DNA from 4 places in the Streptomyces sp. WZ-12 genome. Region 4 is predicted to be linked to each of the others. Evidence: riboswitches for the same ligand, from Rfam matches in the RefSeq annotation. Region 4 holds a riboswitch; each other region holds the start of a gene.

Region 1 (4,450 bases), 1.1 Mb from region 4:
CGCCGGCCTTGGCGTCGCCGGCGTCGGTGAGCCGGTCGATCTCGTCGGCGACGAACTGGGCCTCGTCGTGCTCGGTGTCGGCGACATAGCCGGTGATCTTGGGGCCGGCGCCGGCATCCGTCCAGAGGTTCTTGGGGCGGCGGTTCTCGTTGCGCTCGATGACGGCGTTGGCGGCCGAGAGGATCGTCTGCGAGGAGCGGTAGTTCTGCTCCAGCAGGATCGTGGTGGCGTTCGGGTAGTCCTCCTCGAACTGGAGGATGTTGCGGATCGTGGCGCCGCGGAAGGCGTAGATGGACTGGTCGGCGTCGCCGACCACGCACAGCTCGGCCGCGGGGACATCGACCGTGCCCGGGCCCACCAGCTCGCGGACGAGGGTGTACTGGGCGTGGTTGGTGTCCTGGTACTCGTCGACGAGGACGTGGCGGAAGCGGCGGCGGTAGTGCTCGGCGACGTCGGGGAACGCCTGGAGCAGGTGGACCGTCGTCATGATGATGTCGTCGAAGTCCAGGGCGTTGGCCTCGCGCAGCCGCGCCTGGTACATCGCGTACGCCTCGGCCAGGGTCTTCTCAAAACCGTCCGCAGCCGTGCCCGCGAAGCTCTCCTCGTCGATGAGCTCGTTCTTGAGGTTGGAGATCTTCGCGCTGAAGGACTTGGGCGGGAAGCGCTTGGGGTCCAGGTCCAGATCGCGGCAGACCAGGGCCATCAGGCGCTTGGAGTCGGCCGCGTCGTAGATCGAGAAGGACGAGGTGAAGCCGAGCCGCTTGGACTCCCGGCGCAGTATCCGCACGCAGGCGCTGTGGAAGGTGGAGACCCACATGGCGTTGGCCCGCGGGCCGACCAGGTCCTCGACGCGCTCCTTCATCTCGCCCGCGGCCTTGTTGGTGAAGGTGATCGCGAGGATCTGGCCGGGGTGGACGTGGCGCTCGGCGAGCAGGTGGGCGATGCGGTGGGTGAGCACCCGGGTCTTGCCGGAGCCGGCGCCGGCGACGATCAGCAGCGGGCTGCCGCTGTGCACCACGGCGGCCTTCTGCTGGTCGTTGAGGCCCTCCAGGAGCGCCGCCGGGTCGATGGCCGGGCGGGGGGCGCCGTCGCGGTAGTACGGCTGCCTGGGCGCGGGCGCGTCGAACTTCCCGCCGAAGAGGTCGGCGGGCATCTCGTCCGGGACCGGGCCGTGCTCGTCCTCGGGCGGCGGCGGGGGCTCCTCGTCCGGGGGGCCGAGGTCCGCCAGGAAGCTGTCGTCAAAGAGGCTGCTCATCGCCCACCGAGTCTAGGCCGCCGCACTGACAACCGGTCCCGAAGTGGCGGATTGCCCGGAACCGCCCCGGTCGGGGCGTCATCTGCGCGGCCGGGGACGCCTCGTGGGCTCTCCGCGTTCAGGTCACGAAAAGGTTTCGGGCATATCGAACACCTGCCTTCACAGGGGCCACACGAGTTGGCTACGGTCTCGCTCAAGGCAGCCCGCCGTCCCCGCGGACGACAGCGTCCGCACGGGCCGCCTCCGCCGAGTCCGGCCTGTCACGAAGGCAATCCGGAGCCGGGGACCCACAAGCACCACCGGGGTGAATCGACCGGAGCGACCGTCGCCAGGCGGACGCACCGGCCGTAGGGCAAGCCTTCCGTCAGCAGACCGCCCGAACCCGACAGCTAACCCGGTAGGCGGTCCACGGAAGGAGTCGCCGGCCTTGGCGTCCCATCGCAAGCCGCGCACCCCCATACTTGCCACGCCCGGCGGCCGTCGCACGGCCACCGGGCTGACCACGGCCGCACTGGCCTCGGTCACCCTGCTCTCGCAGACCGCGAACGCCGCCCCGAAGGCTCCCCAGCCGACCGTCGAAGAGGTCAAGCAGCAGGTCGACGACCTGTACCAGCAGGCCGAGGTCGCCACCCAGAAGTACAACGCCGCCAAGGAGAAGGCCGACAGCGGGCAGCACACGGTGAACCGCCTGATCGACGAGGCGGCCCGGCGCGCGGAGAAGATGAACGAGTCCCGGCGGCGGCTGGGTTCGTTCGCCTCGGCGCAGTACCAGAGCGGCGGGATCAATCCGACGGCCCAACTGATGCTCGCCAAGGACCCGCAGCAGTTCGTCGACCGCAACCACCTGATGCAGCAACTGACCGGTCGGCAGAAGCAGGTGGTCACCGACTATCAGGAGCAGGCCGCGGCGGCCACCCGCCAACGGGCCGAGGCCACGCAGAGCCTCACGGACCTCCAGCACGCGCAGACGTCCCTGAAGGAGACCAAGCGCAACGTCCAGACCAAGCTGGCCGAGGCGCAGCAGCTGCTCTCCCGGTTGACCGCGCAGGAGAAGGCGCGGCTGGCCGAACTTGAGCGCCAGAAGGAGGCCGCGGCCGAGCGCAAGGCCGAGGAGCAGGCCCGCAAGGAGGCCGAGAAGCGGCGGCAGCATCCCGGCGGCTCCGACCAGGACACCGGCGGCGGCTCCTCGGACGGCGGCGGCTCCTCGGACGGCGGCTCGTACAGCACCAAGGCCCAGAAGGCGCTCGCCTTCGCCCGCTCCCAGATGGGCAAGCCCTACGTCTGGGGCGCCACCGGGCCCAACTCCTACGACTGCTCGGGCCTGACGCAGGCCGCGTGGAAGGCGGCCGGGGTCGATCTGCCGCGCACGACCTGGGACCAGGTCAAGACCGGCACCCGGGTCTCCACCGATCACCTCCAACCCGGTGACCTGGTGTTCTTCTACAACGACATCAGCCACGTCGGGATGTACATCGGCGACGGCAAGATGATCCACGCCCCGCACCCGGGGGCCAACGTCCGGGTGGAGTCGATCTACTACATGCCGATCTACGGGAGCGTCCGGCCCGGCTAACCGGCACACGGGCGCGCGCCCCGCGTCCCGCTGATCCACCCCCCACACGCCACCGCGCGGCCATCCGCCGGCTCCGGAGCACGGAGCGGGATGACCGCGCGGTGTGCCGTTTCGGCACGGGCGCCGCGGCGCCGGGGCCGCCGGGCTTCTGCCGGGCCGGGCCGCCGGAGCGCCGGGCGGGCTCAGGTCCAGAGCACCGCGATGAAGATGTTGAGCATGGTGAGGCCACCGACCGCGCCGAACAGCGGCTTGGCGATCTTCTCCTCGTCCCGCTTGACGTAGACCAGCGCCAGGATCACCACCAGGACGGCCAACTTGATGCCGAACTTGATGTTGTTGAGCGAGGCGCCCTGCATCTGGTTCAGACCGACCAGCACGATGCCGGTGACCAGCATCGTCAGCGCGCCGTGCAGCATGGCCGGCACGAAGCGGGCGGTGCCCGCACTCATCGCCTTCATCTGGGTCAGGAACCCGCCGAGGAGGGAGGCGATGCCGATGATGTGCAGGGCGACGAAGACATTGATTACTACGTCCATAGTGTTGGATCGTATCCGCCCCATAGCACGTCCTTTCCGGCAGGGCGTCCGCGATGCCCGCTTCGGTCAGGGCCCGCCGGTCCCGACCCGCCCCGACCGCCCGGGCGGTCATCCCCGCACCATGAGCGGTCGGATAAGGGCAATGCCGGGCAAGGCGGTTCGCCGCCGTGACCCCGGGCCTAGCTTCCTCCTGCACGCGACCGGGCCCCCTCCGGTCGCCCCCGTCCCGCAGGGAAGGAAGTGACGGCCGCCATGGCCTCGCACCACACCACCGCCGAGCGACCACAGCTCGCACCGCAGCCGGCCCGGGCCCACGTCGCCCACGCCACCCACCAGGGGCTGCTGCTCGCCGCGGACCCACAGCGCTGCCTGGACGGCGCCACGGTGCTGGAGCGCACGGGCGGCCACCAGGCCACCGCGGTGGCCGGCTGGGCCCGCCGCCTGGGCAGCATCCGCCGGCTCGGCACCCGCCCCGCGACCGCCGAGGAACGCCCCCCGGAACCCGGGCCCGCCGCCGCTCCGCGCACCCCGACGCCGGGCGAACGCGCCGCCCGCGCCGTCTCCTTCGCCCACGGAGCGCTCGGCAAGCCCTATGCCTGGGGTGCGACCGGCCCGGCCGCGTACGACTGCTCGGGGCTGGTCCAGGCCGCCTGGAAGGCCGGCGGGATCGCCCTGCCCCGGACGACCTACACCCAGATCGCCTCCGGCGCCCGCGTCGACTGGCCCCAACTCGCCCCCGGCGACCTGGTGTTCTTCTACTCCGGCATCAGCCACGTGGGCCTCTACATCGGTGGCGGCGAGATGATCCACGCCCCGCACCCGGGCGAGCCCGTCCAGATCACCCCGATCGACCGGATGCCCTTCGCCGGCGCGACCCGCCCGGCCTAGCCGCCACCGCCCAACCACCCGGATATCGCCGCCCGTTGGGCCACCCACCCGGCTACGCGCCGACGCCCATCACCGGCCCGCCCATCACCGTACGACCCCTCCCCCGGTCGCTCCCGTGGCCGCTGCGCACCGGACGCCCGCCCCAATCGCCCTCGCGGTCGCCCTCCTGGCCGCTCCCCGTCACCGCCGTGGCCCCAC
Region 2 (4,450 bases), 490 kb from region 4:
TCACGGCAGGAGTGACCGGCGCGGGGCTGGCCCTGCCACTGCTCAGCGCCAGTGGGGCGCAGGCCGCCGACGCGGCGACCTGGGACCGCGTCGCGCAGTGTGAGAGCGGCGGAATGTGGAGCTCCGCCACCGGCAACGGCTTCTACGGCGGCCTCCAGCTCACCCAGGAGATGTGGGACCACTACGGCGGCTCCGCGTACGCCTCCCGCCCCGACCTCGCCAGCCGCGCCCAGCAGATAGCCGTGGCCCAGGCGATCCTCGACGACCGCGGCCCGGACGCCTTCCCGAGCTGCGCGGTGGACGCCGGGCTGACGAAGGGCGGCCGTAAGCCGGGCGTCGACCCGGGCAGCACCAGCCGACCCACCCCGCGCCCCACGCACGCCCCCTCGGCCGACGACCCGGCCACCGGCGACCCGTCCGGCACGACGGGGGAGTCGGGCCACGCGGGCCCGGGCACCACGACGCCCACCCCGTCCGGCAGCGACGCCGCCCCCGGGTCGGACTCCGACTCCGGTACCCCGGGCGCCCCTTCGGCGAGCCAGGACCCCACGGGCGCAACGGGCACCGCTAACCCCACAAGCCCCACGGACCCCGCGTCGCCGTCCGGATCGCCGTCCGGATCGCCCTCCGGCTCTCCGTCGGCCACTCCGTCCCCCTCGTCGTCCGAGAAGCCGACCGGGGAGCCGACCGGGGAGCCGTCGGGGGTCCCGTCCCCCTCCTCGCCTCCGTCCACGGCGCCGGACGACCCGGCCGGCCCGTCCGGCTCCGTCGATCCCGGTACGCCGCCCGCCGCCGGCAAGCACCGCGGTGTGCCGGGCGACGGTGCGGGCTCCGGTGACGAGCGGGACGGCGGCAGCGGTCGGCACGCCTCGCGCGGCGGGGCGGCGCACCGCACGCCCCCGGCGGGTGTCGGCGACTACCGCGTACGCCCGGGTGACAACCTGTCAGCCATCGCCGAGCGCCATGACCTGCCGGGCGGCTGGCCCGCGCTCTACGACCGCAACCGCGGCGTCATCGGCTCCGACGCGGACCTCATCCTTCCTGGTCAACTGCTCGATCTCGGGCGGGCGCAGGGGTAGTTACCGCCGGTTCGGGGCGGTTTCGTAAAAGTGAGATATGGCTCTCGTTGCGGGGGGCGGGGTGGGTCCCGTCCCCCGTTTCGATACCGGGGTCCACCTGCGGAAATGTCCCCCCTGATGATCAAAAACGGTCAACTTGGTTCAGAAGATGGGGTTTGAACACCAACAGGGATTTGCTTACGGTCAGGACCGCTCGCCAAAGCGGGCTCTTCGATCGCACGCCGAATCCTGCCGGCGGTCGGAGGACGACGACGCGCAAGCGCCGAAGGCAGGAGCGGGGGACCCAAGGTAAGTGCCGGCCCCACCCGTGAAAGCGGGTCAACCGGCTTGGGGTGAAGTCGCGTGTGCAGCACACGCGGCCGGGCAGCTCACACGGCCCGAACCCGACAGCTCACCTCGTAGGCGTCGGTGAGGAAACGAACGCACGATGCTGATCAACAAGGGCAAGCACCGCCGCAGCTCCAAGGCCGTCCGCGTCGCCACCCTGGCCGGTGTCGCCGGCGCCGCCGTCGCCGTCCCGCTGATGGGCGCCACCTCCGCTTCCGCCGCCTCGGTCGCCACCTGGGACAAGGTCGCCCAGTGCGAGTCCGGTGGCAACTGGTCGATCAACACCGGTAACGGCTACTACGGTGGCCTGCAGTTCTCCAACTCCAGCTGGGCCGCCGCCGGTGGCACCCAGTACGCGGCCCGCGCCGACCTGGCCACCAAGGCCCAGCAGATCGCCGTCGCCGAGAAGCTGCTCGCCATCCAGGGCCCGGGTGCCTGGTCCTGCGCCGGCGCCGGCAACCTGACCGCCGGTGGCCCGGCCGCCAACGTCGACACCTCCGGTGGCGCCACGGTCAAGAAGAGCCAGGGCACCTCCGAGACCCGCAAGCAGACCGAGGGCACCACCAAGAAGAAGTCCGCCCCGGTCCGCGAGAAGGTCGAGAAGGCCCAGCCGGCCCCGCAGCAGCCGCACCGCTCCGGTGACACCTACACCGTGAAGTCGGGCGACACCCTCGCCAAGATCGCCAAGGCGCACGGCACCAACTGGAAGGCGCTCTACGCCGCCAACAAGTCCGTCGTCGGCGGCAACCCCAACCTGATCTTCCCGGGCCAGAAGCTCAGCATCTGAGCCGCCCGCGAAAGCTGCCCCGCCCCGGCGCGTACCCCCGAGCGCGCCGCGGCGGGGCTTCTTATGTCCGGGCGCCCCTGCGCCGTGCCGCACCGCGCCCGAGCCCCCCCCGCTGACGTGCACCGTCTCCGGTGCCGTCAGAGGGCCCGGCGCGGCGTTCCCCGCATAGCGAACAACGCCCGGAAACCTCCCGTGAACTGGGAGTTTGGCCTGCTTGTTGGGTTTTTTCGTCCCACGGAGCGGGCCACGGGCAAGCGGATGCGTCCGGGGCCGTTAGGCTCAGGGCGAGAACTCCAGACACCCCCGAAGGAGACAACGTGCCGTCCATCGACGTCGTCGTAGCCCGCGAAATTCTCGACTCGCGAGGTAATCCCACGGTCGAGGTCGAGGTCGGCCTCGACGACGGCAGCACGGGCCGTGCCGCCGTCCCGTCCGGCGCCTCGACCGGTGCCTTCGAGGCCGTCGAGCTGCGGGACGGTGACCCCAACCGCTACCTCGGCAAGGGCGTGGAGAAGGCCGTCCTCGCGGTCATCGAGCAGATCGGCCCGGAGCTCGTCGGCTACGACGCGACCGAGCAGCGGCTGATCGACCAGGCGATGTTCGACCTGGACGCCACCGACAACAAGGGCTCGTTGGGCGCCAACGCCATCCTCGGCGTCTCCCTGGCCGTCGCGCACGCCGCCTCCGAGGCCAGCGACCTGCCGCTGTTCCGCTACCTCGGTGGCCCGAACGCGCACGTCCTGCCCGTGCCGATGATGAACATCCTTAACGGCGGCTCGCACGCCGACTCCAACGTGGACATCCAGGAGTTCATGATCGCCCCGATCGGCGCGGAGTCCTTCTCCGAGGCGCTGCGCTGGGGCGCCGAGGTCTACCACACCCTCAAGAAGGTCCTGAAGAGCAAGGGCCTGGCCACCGGCCTGGGCGACGAGGGCGGCTTCGCCCCGAACCTCGGCTCCAACCGCGAGGCCCTGGACCTCATCCTGGAGGCCATCAAGGAGGCCGGTTACGCCCCCGGCCAGGACATCGCGCTGGCCCTGGACGTCGCCGCCTCCGAGTTCTACAAGGACGGCAAGTACCAGTTCGAGGGCAAGGAGCGCTCGGCCGCCGAGATGACCGAGTACTACGAGGAGCTCGTCTCCGCGTACCCGCTCGTCTCCATCGAGGACCCGCTGTTCGAGGACGACTGGGCCGGCTGGAAGGTCATCACCGACAAGCTCGGCACCAAGGTCCAGCTCGTTGGTGACGACCTGTTCGTCACCAACCCCGAGCGCCTGGCCCGCGGCATCGAGGAGGGCTCCGCCAACGCCCTCCTGGTGAAGGTCAACCAGATCGGTTCGCTGACCGAGACCCTGGACGCCGTCGAGCTGGCCCAGCGCAACGGCTTCAAGTGCATGATGTCGCACCGCTCCGGCGAGACCGAGGACGTCACCATCGCCGACCTCGCCGTCGCCACCAACTGCGGCCAGATCAAGACCGGCGCCCCGGCCCGCTCCGAGCGCGTCGCCAAGTACAACCAGCTCCTGCGCATCGAGGAGATCCTCGACGACGCCGCGGTGTACGCGGGTCGCAGCGCGTTCCCCCGTTTCAAGGGCTGACGCCCGCGTCGACCCGGAGGCGCCGCCCCGCGCCTCCGGGTGTTCGACCACACCACCGCCCCGCGGTGCTCCGCACGATGTGACCTGCGGGCAAAGCCGGGGCGAAGCGCGCACGTCCCCGTCCCCGGTCCCGTACCGTGGCCGGGGACGACGTGCGTCATGACGACCGCCGTGACGCGTGTGATGGACGGAAGTTGAAGGGGAGGCGACGTGCCCGCGGACCGGTTCTCCACCGCGACCCGGCTCAAGGCGCTCGGCGAACAGGCCGCCGCCCGCGTCTACCGCACCAAGCGGCGCCCCCGCCGCAACCGCCTCACCGGCCGCGCCGCGCTGTTGGCGCTGGTGATGTGCTCGCTGGTGGTCGCCCTCGCGTACCCGATGCGGCAGTACATCTCCCAGCGCTCCGACGTCGCCGACCAGCGCCGCAAGGCCCAGAACGCGTCCGCCGCGCTGAACCGCCTCCGCGACGAGAAGTCCCGCTGGCAGGACCCGGCCTACGTCCGTCAACAGGCCCGCCGCCACCTCCACTTCGTCATGCCGGACGAGACCGGGTACGTCGTCCAGGACGGCTCCGGCGTCCGCGCCGCGCCCAAGGGCACCGCGGCGGCCGACCGCCCCTGGTACGACAAGCTCTGGGACGCCGTGGACGACGCCGACGG
Region 3 (4,450 bases), 2.2 Mb from region 4:
GCCACGAGGTGAAGGGCCGTACGGGCCTGGCGCACCTCTTCGAGCACCTGATGTTCCAGGGGTCCGCGCAGGTGAAGGGCAACGGCCACTTCGAACTCGTCCAGGGTGCCGGTGGCTCGCTCAACGGGACCACCAGTTTCGAGCGCACCAACTACTTCGAGACCATGCCCGCCCACGAGCTGGAGCTCGCGCTCTGGCTGGAGGCGGACCGGATGGGCTCGCTGCTGACCGCGCTCGACGAGGAATCCCTGGAGAACCAGCGCGACGTCGTCAAGAACGAGCGCCGCCAGCGCTACGACAACGTCCCTTACGGCACGGCCTTCGAGAAGTTGACGGCCATGGCCTACCCGGAGGGCCACCCCTACCACCACACCCCCATCGGGTCGATGGCCGATCTCGACGCCGCCTCCCTGGAGGACGCGCGGGCCTTCTTCCGCACCTACTACGCGCCCAACAACGCGGTCCTGTCCATCGTGGGCGACATCGACCCCGAGCAGACGCTGGCCTGGGTGGAGAAGTACTTCGGCTCGATCCCCTCGCACGACGGCAAGCAGCCGCCGCGCGACGGCAGCCTGCCCGAGACCATCGGCGGCCAACTCCGCACGGTCGTCGAGGAGGACGTCCCCGCGCGTGCCCTGATGGCCGCCTACCGCCTCCCGCACGACGGCACCCGCGAGGCCGACGCCGCCGACGTGGCGCTCACCATCCTGGGCGGTGGCGAGTCCTCCCGCCTGTACAACCGCCTGGTGCGCCGCGACCGCAGCGCCGTCGCCGCCGGCTTCGGCCTGCTGCGGCTGGCCGGTGCGCCCTCACTGGGCTGGCTGGACGTGAAGGCATCCGGTGGCGCGGAGGTCCCCGCCATCGAGGCCGCCGTCGACGAGGAGTTGGCCCGCTTCGCCGAAGAGGGGCCGACCCCGGAGGAGATGGAGCGGGCCCAGGCCCAACTGGAGCGCGAATGGCTGGACCGGCTCGCCACGGTCAGCGGCCGCGCCGACGAACTGTGCCGCTACGCCGTCCTGTTCGGCGACCCGCAGCTCGCGCTGTCCGCCGTCCAGCGGGTCCTGGACATCAGCCCGTTGGAGGTGCAGGCGGCCGCCAAGGCCCGGCTGCGCCCCGACAACCGCGCCGCGCTCGTCTACGAGCCCACGGCGCAGCCCGACGCCGCCGGCACCGAGGAAGAGGAGGCGGCCAAGTGACCGACGCCACCACCCCCGCAGACGCCCCCATGAGCGCTATGCAGTTCCACCCGCAGCCCAAGGGCGGCGCGCCCAAGCCGTGGGCCTTCCCGGCGCCCGAGCGCAGCCAGTTGGCCAACGGGCTGACCCTGCTGACCAGCCACCGCCCCGGGCAGCAGGTCGTCGCCGTGGAGGTCAACCTCGTCGCCCCGCTGGCCGCCGAGCCCGAGGGCCTCGACGGCGTCGCCACGATCATGGCCCGGGCCTTCTCCGAGGGCACCGACAAGCACACCGCCGAGGAGTTCGCCGCCGAACTGGAGCGCTGCGGCGCCACGTTGGACGCGCATGCCGACCACCCCGGTGTGCGGGTCTCTCTGGAGGTCCCGGCCTCCCGTCTGCCGCGCGCCCTCGGCCTGCTCGCCGACGCACTGCGCGCCCCCGCCTTCCCCGACGACGAGGTCGAGCGGCTGGTCCGCAACCGCCTCGACGAGATCCCGCACGAGTTGGCCAACCCGGCCCGGCGCGCGGCCATGGCGCTGTCCAAGGAGCTGTTCCCGGCCACCTCCCGGATGTCCCGGCCCCGTCAGGGCACCGAGGAGACCATCGCCCGGATCGACGCGGCCGCCGTGCGTGCCTTCTACGACGCGCACATCCGGCCCGCCACCGGCACCGCCGTCATCGTCGGCGACTTCACCGACGTCGACCTGGACGCGGCGCTGGCCGACACCCTGGGCGCTTGGACGGGCTCCACCGCGCAGCCGTCGAAGCCCTTGCCGGTCGTCGCCGACGACACCGGCCGCGTGGTGATCGTCGACCGCCCCGGTGCCGTCCAGACCCAGCTCCTCATCGGACGGGTCGGCGCCGACCGGCACGACCAGGTGTGGCCCGCCCAGGTGCTCGGCACGTACTGCCTGGGTGGCACCCTCACGTCCCGTCTGGACCGGGTGCTGCGCGAGGAGAAGGGCTACACCTACGGGGTGCGCGCCTTCGGCCAGGTATTGCGCTCCTCCGCCCCGTCCTCCCCGGAGGGCGCCACCGGCGCCGCCCTGCTCGCCATCAGCGGGTCGGTGGACACCGCCTCCACCGGGCCGGCCCTCCAGGACCTCTGGACGGTGCTGCGCACCCTCGCGGCCGAGGGGCTGACCGACGCCGAGCGCGACGTCGCCGTGCAGAACCTCGTCGGCGTGGCCCCGCTCAAGTACGAGACCGCCGCCGCGGTCGCCGGGACCCTGGCCGACCAGGTGGAGCAGCAGCTCCCGGACGACTACCAGGCGCAGTTGTACGTCCGACTCGCGGAGACCGGCACGGTCGAGGCGACCGCGGCGGTCGTCAACGCCTTCCCGGCGGACCGGCTGGTGACGGTCCTGGTGGGCGACGCGGCGCAGATCGCCGAGCCCGTCAAGGCGTTGGGCATCGGCGAGGTGACCGTCGTCAGCGGCTGACCCCAGCCGCGTGACGGCACGTCACCCGACGTCTCGTCACGTATCGACAAAGCGGCTCCCGTGGCAGCGACTTGCCACGGGAGCCGTTGTGTGTGCGCACCGTGTTCTCGCCCGCCCAACTGGTGTGCGTGGCTCCGCCGCCCCTACGGGCCCGGGGCTCGTGGACGGGTGGCGCCGCCTGCCCGGTTGCCCCGGTTGCCCGATTCGAGTGTGGCGTGCCGCACAAAACTCCGGTTCTGTTTGCCGATTGAAAGTTGCCCCGTTTAGCGTCGGTCCGGCTGTTCGTCACAACTCCGCCACAACAGTGGCACCGAGCAGTCATCGCCGAGTCCCCGTACGGCGCGAGCCAGGGGAGCCGGGGACCCACATGTCCCCTGGGGTGAATCGGGTCCCTCTCCGGAGGAGCCCGTAGGAGACCTTCCTGCTCCGAACCCGTCAGCTAACCCGGTAGGCGAGAGGGAAGGAAAGGACCAGCCAGTACATGGCGTTCACCCGTGCCACCGGGAAGCACCGCCGTGCGAGCCGCACCGCTCGCACGACCCGCAACCTCGCCGGCATAGCCACCCTCGCGGCCTCCGGAGTCGTCGCCTCGGTGGCGTCCCCCGCGCTGGCCGCCACGGGCGAGCCGACCGCCCACGACACCGGCCTCCAGCACGCCGTCGAGCTCGGTGACGAACTCGCCGTCCGGATCGAGGCCCAGGCGGACACGCAGCAGGCGGCCGCCGAGGCCGCCGAGGTCAGGGCGAAGGCCGAGGTCGAGGCCAAGCGGCTGGCCGAGATGGCGAAGAAGAAGGCCGACGAGGAGCGTGCGGCCAAGGTGCGCGCCGCCCGCGAGGCCGAGCGCAAGCGCCTCAACACCTTCGTCGCTCCCGTGACCGGTTCCTACGTCTCCACCGCGTACAAGGCGTCCAGCGGCCTGTGGTCCTCGGGCAGCCACACCGGCATCGACTTCCACGCCGCCTACGGGACGCAGGTCCACGCCGTGAGTGCCGGCACCGTCGTCGAGGCCGGCTGGGGTGGCGCGTACGGCAACAACATCGTGATCCGGATGAACGACGGTACGTACACCCAGTACGGCCACCTCTCCTCGATCGGGGTGACGGTCGGGCAGTCCGTCACTCCGGGGCAGCAGATCGCCCTCTCCGGCAACACCGGCAACACCACCGGCCCGCACCTCCACTTCGAGGCCCGGACCGGCCCCGACTACGGCTCGGACATCGACCCGGTCGCCTACCTCCGCGCGCACGGCGTCAGCGTCTGACCTTCCCCGACCTCTCCGCCGCAGCACCGTCCCCCTGGAGCCCCGGCCCGCCATCTTGGCGGGCCGGGGCTCCGTCGTTTCCGTAGGGCCGCCGTCGGCCCGCCCACCAGGTTCCCGGCTCGCATCGTCCGAAAAGCGCCGATGGATTCACGACATTCCACGGGAGAATCTTCCGGTGTCGAATAGAGTCGAGGAATGTCGCCGAGCGGCGATGTCTTTCGGGGATTACGGCGGAGGCACGGACGATGCGAAGCCACATTTCCGCGCACGCGGTGTGTACGGCGATTCGGGACGATATCGTCTCCGGTCTGCTCGCGCCGGGGAGCCGGCTGATCGAGGACATTCTCGCCGCGCGGTACGGCGTCTCCCGGGTCCCGGTGAGGGAAGCGCTGCGCACCCTCCAGTCCGAAGGTTTCGTCACCTCCCGGCACCATGCGGGCGCCTGCGTCGCCGAGCTCACCGAGCAGGAGGCCGCCGACCTCCTCGACATGCGCGCCCTCATAGAGCCGCTGGGTGCCGCCCGCGCCGCGGCCCGCCGCACCACCGCCCACCTGAAGGTGCTGCGCGGCCTG
Region 4 (4,450 bases):
CGGGGCGCGGGAATCGGCGGGACGGCCGGGGACGGCGTGGGGGCCGCGGGCGGCGCAACGGACCAGGGCGGCACGACGGGTGGGGGCGGAACGAGCGCGCCACCGGGCGGGCGGAGTGGGAAGAGGCCGGTGCGGATGCGTCGACGCGGCAGGAACCGCACGGGCAGCGGGGAACGGCGCTCCCGCCGCGACCACATGTCCCCGCTCGGCCGCCGGTTGGCCCGTTGGCTGCCCACCGCCCTGGTCGTCATCGGGGTGCTCTTCGACCTCGTCACGCCGCCCCAGTACACCGCGGCCCCGTTCCTCGCCGCCGCCCCGTTGGTCGCGGCTCCCCTCTTCTCCCTACGGGCCACCGGCGTCACGGCGTTGGCCGCCATCATCAGCGAGCTCCTGGTCGCCACGTACCACGGCGTCGAGGACTACTACGAGTCGGTGACCGAGGCGATCACGGTGGTGGTCGTCGCCCTGCTGGCGCTCGGCATCAACCGGGTGGTGCGGATCAGCGACGCCCGGCTGGCCTCCGTGCGGGATGTCTCGGAGGCCGCCCAACGGGCCGTACTGCCGGCCCCGCCCGATCGATTGGCGTCTCTCGCGGTCGCCGCCCGTTACGTCGGTGCCCGGGCCGGCGCTCGTATTGGCGGCGACCTCCACGCCATCCAGGACACCCCGCACGGCGTGCGGATGATCGTCGGCGATGTGCGGGGCAAGGGACTGGAGGCGGTGGAGGCCGCGGTGGTCGTGGTCGGCGCCTTCCGGGAGGCGGCGGATCAGGAGGCCACCCTGGAGGCGGTGGCGCACCGGCTGGAGCGGGCGCTCAAACGGGAGGGCGGGCGCCGCGCGGGCCTCGACGAGTACGAGGGCTTCACCACGGCCGTACTGGCGGAGGTCCCCGCCGGAGACCAGTCCGTCCTGCGCATCCTCAACCGCGGCCACCCGTCCCCTCTGCTGCTCACCCCGGACGGCGGCCTACGGGAACTGCCGCCGGCCACCGCCGCGTTGCCGCTGGGCCTGACCGACGTGGCGGGTTTTCCGGACCGCTCCGACGAGGTCTTCTTCCCGGCCGGCGGGATGCTGTTCCTGTTCACCGACGGGGTGACCGAGGCCCGCAACCGGGCCGGCGCGTTCTACGACCCGTGCACCCGGTTGCGCGGCAGCCGCTTCGACGGCCCCGACGACCTGTTGGACGTGGTGATCGAGGACGTCGCCCGGTACACGGGCGAGGCGCCCGCGGACGACATGGCGCTGCTGGCGGTCCAGCGCCCCTTGGGGACGTAGGGCGCGGGCCGCGCCCCCTTGGCCGCGGTGGCGCCCCGGCTTCCCGCGTCCGCCGCGGGCCCGGCCCCCGTAGGGCCGTTGGGAATGTCCGGCACCGCCTACGGGTGCGCGGATCGGAGCCAGTGCACGCTCCGGCCGTGCGGGTCCGTGAGCGCGACCGGGCGCTCGTCCACCGCGAGGGTCAGCAGCATGCCGTCCTCGGGCCGCAGGGAGCGGTGTTCCGGTGCGGTGATCCACGGCAGCACGCTGTGGTGCTCCTGGGAGATCCAGTGCCCGCCGCCGTCCCGTTCGGCGAGCAGCGTCCGCACGCGGTGCGCGAACTCCTCGCGCCGGGCGGGAGGAAGGTAGTTCAGCACCGAGCCGTGGAAGACCACCAGCGTCGCCGCTGCCGGTGCCTGGGCGGCCAGCGCCGGCAACTCATCGACCAGGTCGCCGCGGACCAGCACGGGGCGCGGTGCGGGCCGCACCGCCTCGACGGCGGCCGTGAGGCGCGCGCCGCGGGCCTCGTCGCCGGGCCAGACGAGCGCCCGCAGCCAGCGGAGGTCGTCCGGGTTCCCGGCCGGGTCCAGCGGGTTCAGGTCGATGCCGGCGCGCCAGACGATGTCGGGGAGGAGCCCGCCGGGCAGCGTCGTCGCGTCGCCGTCGTCGAAGGGGGCCGGCCCGCTGGTGCGGCAGGTGAACGTGACCGGGGAATCCGGGGCGCCGCACGCAACGTCGCGCCCCTCTTGGACGTAGCGGTAGCGGTACCGGTCCGGGTGCAGGCACAACCCGGCCGACGCTCCGACCTCCAGGAGGGCCAGGGGCTGCGCCAGACGGGCCAGCAGCGGCAGCAGCGCGGCGCAGCGGGCCGGTTCGTTGGTCTGGGTGGCGCGCTGCATGATCACCGAGCGGACCTCGTCCCAGTGCCGGATCGTCCACTCGCGCCAGCGCCCGTACGCGGCCGCGCCGCGCGGCCCCAACTCCGCGTGCGGGCCGTCCAGATAGCGCACCGCGGCGAGCAGGAGGTTCGGCTGCTGCTTGTTGCCGGCCGGCAGTGACCCCGCCAGCAGTTCGCAGAACTCGTCGTCCTGGCCGATCCGGGTGGCCAACTCCTCGTGCGCCTCGGACCGCCCGCGCGCCTGCTGCCAGGAGAACTCCCGGTACCGATCCGCCACTTCCTGCGGGGTGTTGACGACGTTTCCGGTGTTCGCAACGTTGACGACCATGGGGCGACGTTATCGCCCTCACCCTCCGTGATCGCGAGGCATCCCTCTGCATAACAAGTCGCGCACAATCGTCGCGAGATCGTTTGACGCGGTGACGTCAACTCGCCCTGGTTTGGGATGGCTTGAAGGGAAATGTTCCAGCCGGGGCCGCTGTGAAGGCCGGGCGGAACCCTTGTGGATTCATGGGAACGCTTGGATTTCCCTCGTCGTCTCTATTACTGTCCGATAACGGAGCGCGGTCGTCCCAGCCGTCGCAAGTGGCGGCACCGTGCGCCGACGCCGAATCCCGCACGCGCTTTTTCCGCACGCCCAGAACGACCCCGACCCGTCCCGCACGAGCCGGCCGCCGCCCTGCTCGACCGTGTCCCCGACCCGCGTCGCGCCGCCCGGATCGACCGGTTTGGTGGATGCCCGTCGGATCCGCCTGGAATTGCTGGGAATTGAGCGGAGGGAACCGGGGAACCACCCTCTTGGGGTGAATCGGGCGCTTCCCGCCAGGAGGCGTTCGTAGGAGACCTTCCTGCTCCGAACCCGTCAGCTAACCCGGTAGGCGAGAAGGAAGGAAAGGAGAGCGCCCCCGTGGCGTCCAACAGGCCCGCCCCTCACGCTCCATCCGGCTATGGCCTTGGCGGCCCCGCCGACTTCAGCGGCACGATCGGCTTCGGTCTCGGCCTCGGCGGCCCCGCCGGGCCCGTTGCCTCCGGTGGTGTTGGTGTGGATGTTTCGGGTGGGGGTGGCGACTTCGTTGATGCCGCTGCTTCGCCCGCTTCCCCTGCCTCCACCGTTTCTGCTGCTTCCGTTGCTTCCGTCGCTTCCGTCGCTTCTTCCGCTGACGAGGCGATGCTCCAGCAGGGGGCGCCCCACCATGGGCCGACCCCGGAGTGGCCGGCCCATGAGGGCGTCGGCCAGGGCGGGTTGGCCGATGGTGGGGCGGTGCACGGTCTCCAAGGGGGCGGTGTCGCGGGCGCGTGGGGCACGGGTGACGAGAGGGGCGTCGATGAGGCGGATCTCGACGAGGCCGGCGCCGACGAAGAGGGCCTCCGTGCGCTGCGCGGCAAGCACCGGGTGGCCAGGCAGCGCAGCGGCGGTCTGGCGCGCGGCGGTACGGCCCTGGGGGTCGGCGTGATCGCGGCGGTCGGTGCGAGCGGGGTGGCCGCGGCCGAGGGCCGGCCGCCGGCCCCGATCTCGATGCCCGATCCCGGTGGGACGGCCGATGACGCCGCCGTGGACGTCCCGAACGCCCCGGTGGCCGCCGCGAGCACCGCCACGGACGCCTTCGCTCCCCCCGCGCACGGCTCGCGGGCCGGCGGCGCCCCGGCGGAAGCCGCCCAGGGTGCGGGCGCGGCCGAGGCGCTGCGCAACCGCATCCTCCAGCAGGGCGGCGTCCGCCCGGCCGATGCTCAAGCCGACGTCCGAGCCGACGCCCAACAGGGCGGCCCCGTGGGGCCGGAGGCCAAGGGAGCGGCCGCGACCCAGGAGAGCGCGCCGCAGAAGCCCGGGGCGGAGGAGGCGTCCGAGACAGAGGAGGCGCCGGAGACGGGGACGGAGGAGACGCCGGCCGCCACACAGGCGCCGGAGCCGGACGCGAAGACCACCCAGGTCACCCAGGCCACGGAGACAACGCAGGCCACCCAGACCTCTCAGGAACCGGCGGCCCCGGCCGCGCGGCCCGCCTCCCCCGCCTCTCCGGAAGCCGACCAACCCGCCCGCCCCGCCCAGGACTTCGTCGCCCCGGTTTCCTCGCACACCCTGGCCACCGGCTTCGGACAGGCCGGCGACCGCTGGGCCGCGGACCACACCGGGCAGGACCTCGCGGCCCCAACGGGCACGCTGGTCAAGGCGGTTCACGACGGGACCATCACCCAGGCGGGCTGGGCCGGAGCGTACGGCTACCGGATCGTCGTCACGCTCGACGACGGCACGGAGCTCTGGTTCTGCCACCTGTCCTCCATGGTCAAGACGTCGGGCAG

Evidence for each region. A riboswitch is a leader RNA that binds a small molecule or an ion and turns the genes downstream of it on or off. The one in region 4 is predicted to bind cyclic di-AMP.
Region 1: it holds a riboswitch for cyclic di-AMP, as region 4 does, so the genes downstream of both, PV796_RS15905 (C40 family peptidase) here and PV796_RS21300 (M23 family metallopeptidase) in region 4, are expected to answer to the same signal.
Region 2: it holds a riboswitch for cyclic di-AMP, as region 4 does, so the genes downstream of both, PV796_RS23500 (transglycosylase family protein) here and PV796_RS21300 (M23 family metallopeptidase) in region 4, are expected to answer to the same signal.
Region 3: it holds a riboswitch for cyclic di-AMP, as region 4 does, so the genes downstream of both, PV796_RS11295 (M23 family metallopeptidase) here and PV796_RS21300 (M23 family metallopeptidase) in region 4, are expected to answer to the same signal.

Annotation. Positions count from the first base shown of each region.
Region 1 is NZ_CP118574.1:3,786,620-3,791,069, forward strand. Features, by position in the region: gene pcrA (DNA helicase PcrA) at 1-1,255, opposite strand, end outside; cyclic di-AMP (ydaO/yuaA leader) riboswitch at 1,490-1,674, shown strand; gene PV796_RS15905 (C40 family peptidase) at 1,683-2,828, shown strand; gene PV796_RS15910 (hypothetical protein) at 3,011-3,364, opposite strand; partial or broken gene PV796_RS15915 (C40 family peptidase) at 3,704-4,252, shown strand.
Region 2 is NZ_CP118574.1:5,413,485-5,417,934, forward strand. Features, by position in the region: gene PV796_RS23495 (transglycosylase family protein) at 12-1,079, shown strand; cyclic di-AMP (ydaO/yuaA leader) riboswitch at 1,330-1,499, shown strand; gene PV796_RS23500 (transglycosylase family protein) at 1,507-2,193, shown strand; gene eno (phosphopyruvate hydratase) at 2,511-3,791, shown strand; gene PV796_RS23510 (FtsB family cell division protein) at 4,002-4,450, shown strand, end outside.
Region 3 is NZ_CP118574.1:2,707,540-2,711,989, reverse strand. Features, by position in the region: gene PV796_RS11305 (M16 family metallopeptidase) at 1-1,196, shown strand, start outside; gene PV796_RS11300 (M16 family metallopeptidase) at 1,226-2,617, shown strand; cyclic di-AMP (ydaO/yuaA leader) riboswitch at 2,930-3,086, shown strand; gene PV796_RS11295 (M23 family metallopeptidase) at 3,099-3,878, shown strand; gene PV796_RS11290 (GntR family transcriptional regulator) at 4,124-4,450, shown strand, end outside.
Region 4 is NZ_CP118574.1:4,921,211-4,925,660, forward strand. Features, by position in the region: gene PV796_RS21290 (PP2C family protein-serine/threonine phosphatase) at 136-1,275, shown strand; gene PV796_RS21295 (DUF2332 domain-containing protein) at 1,374-2,480, opposite strand; cyclic di-AMP (ydaO/yuaA leader) riboswitch at 2,902-3,048, shown strand; gene PV796_RS21300 (M23 family metallopeptidase) at 3,321-4,450, shown strand, end outside.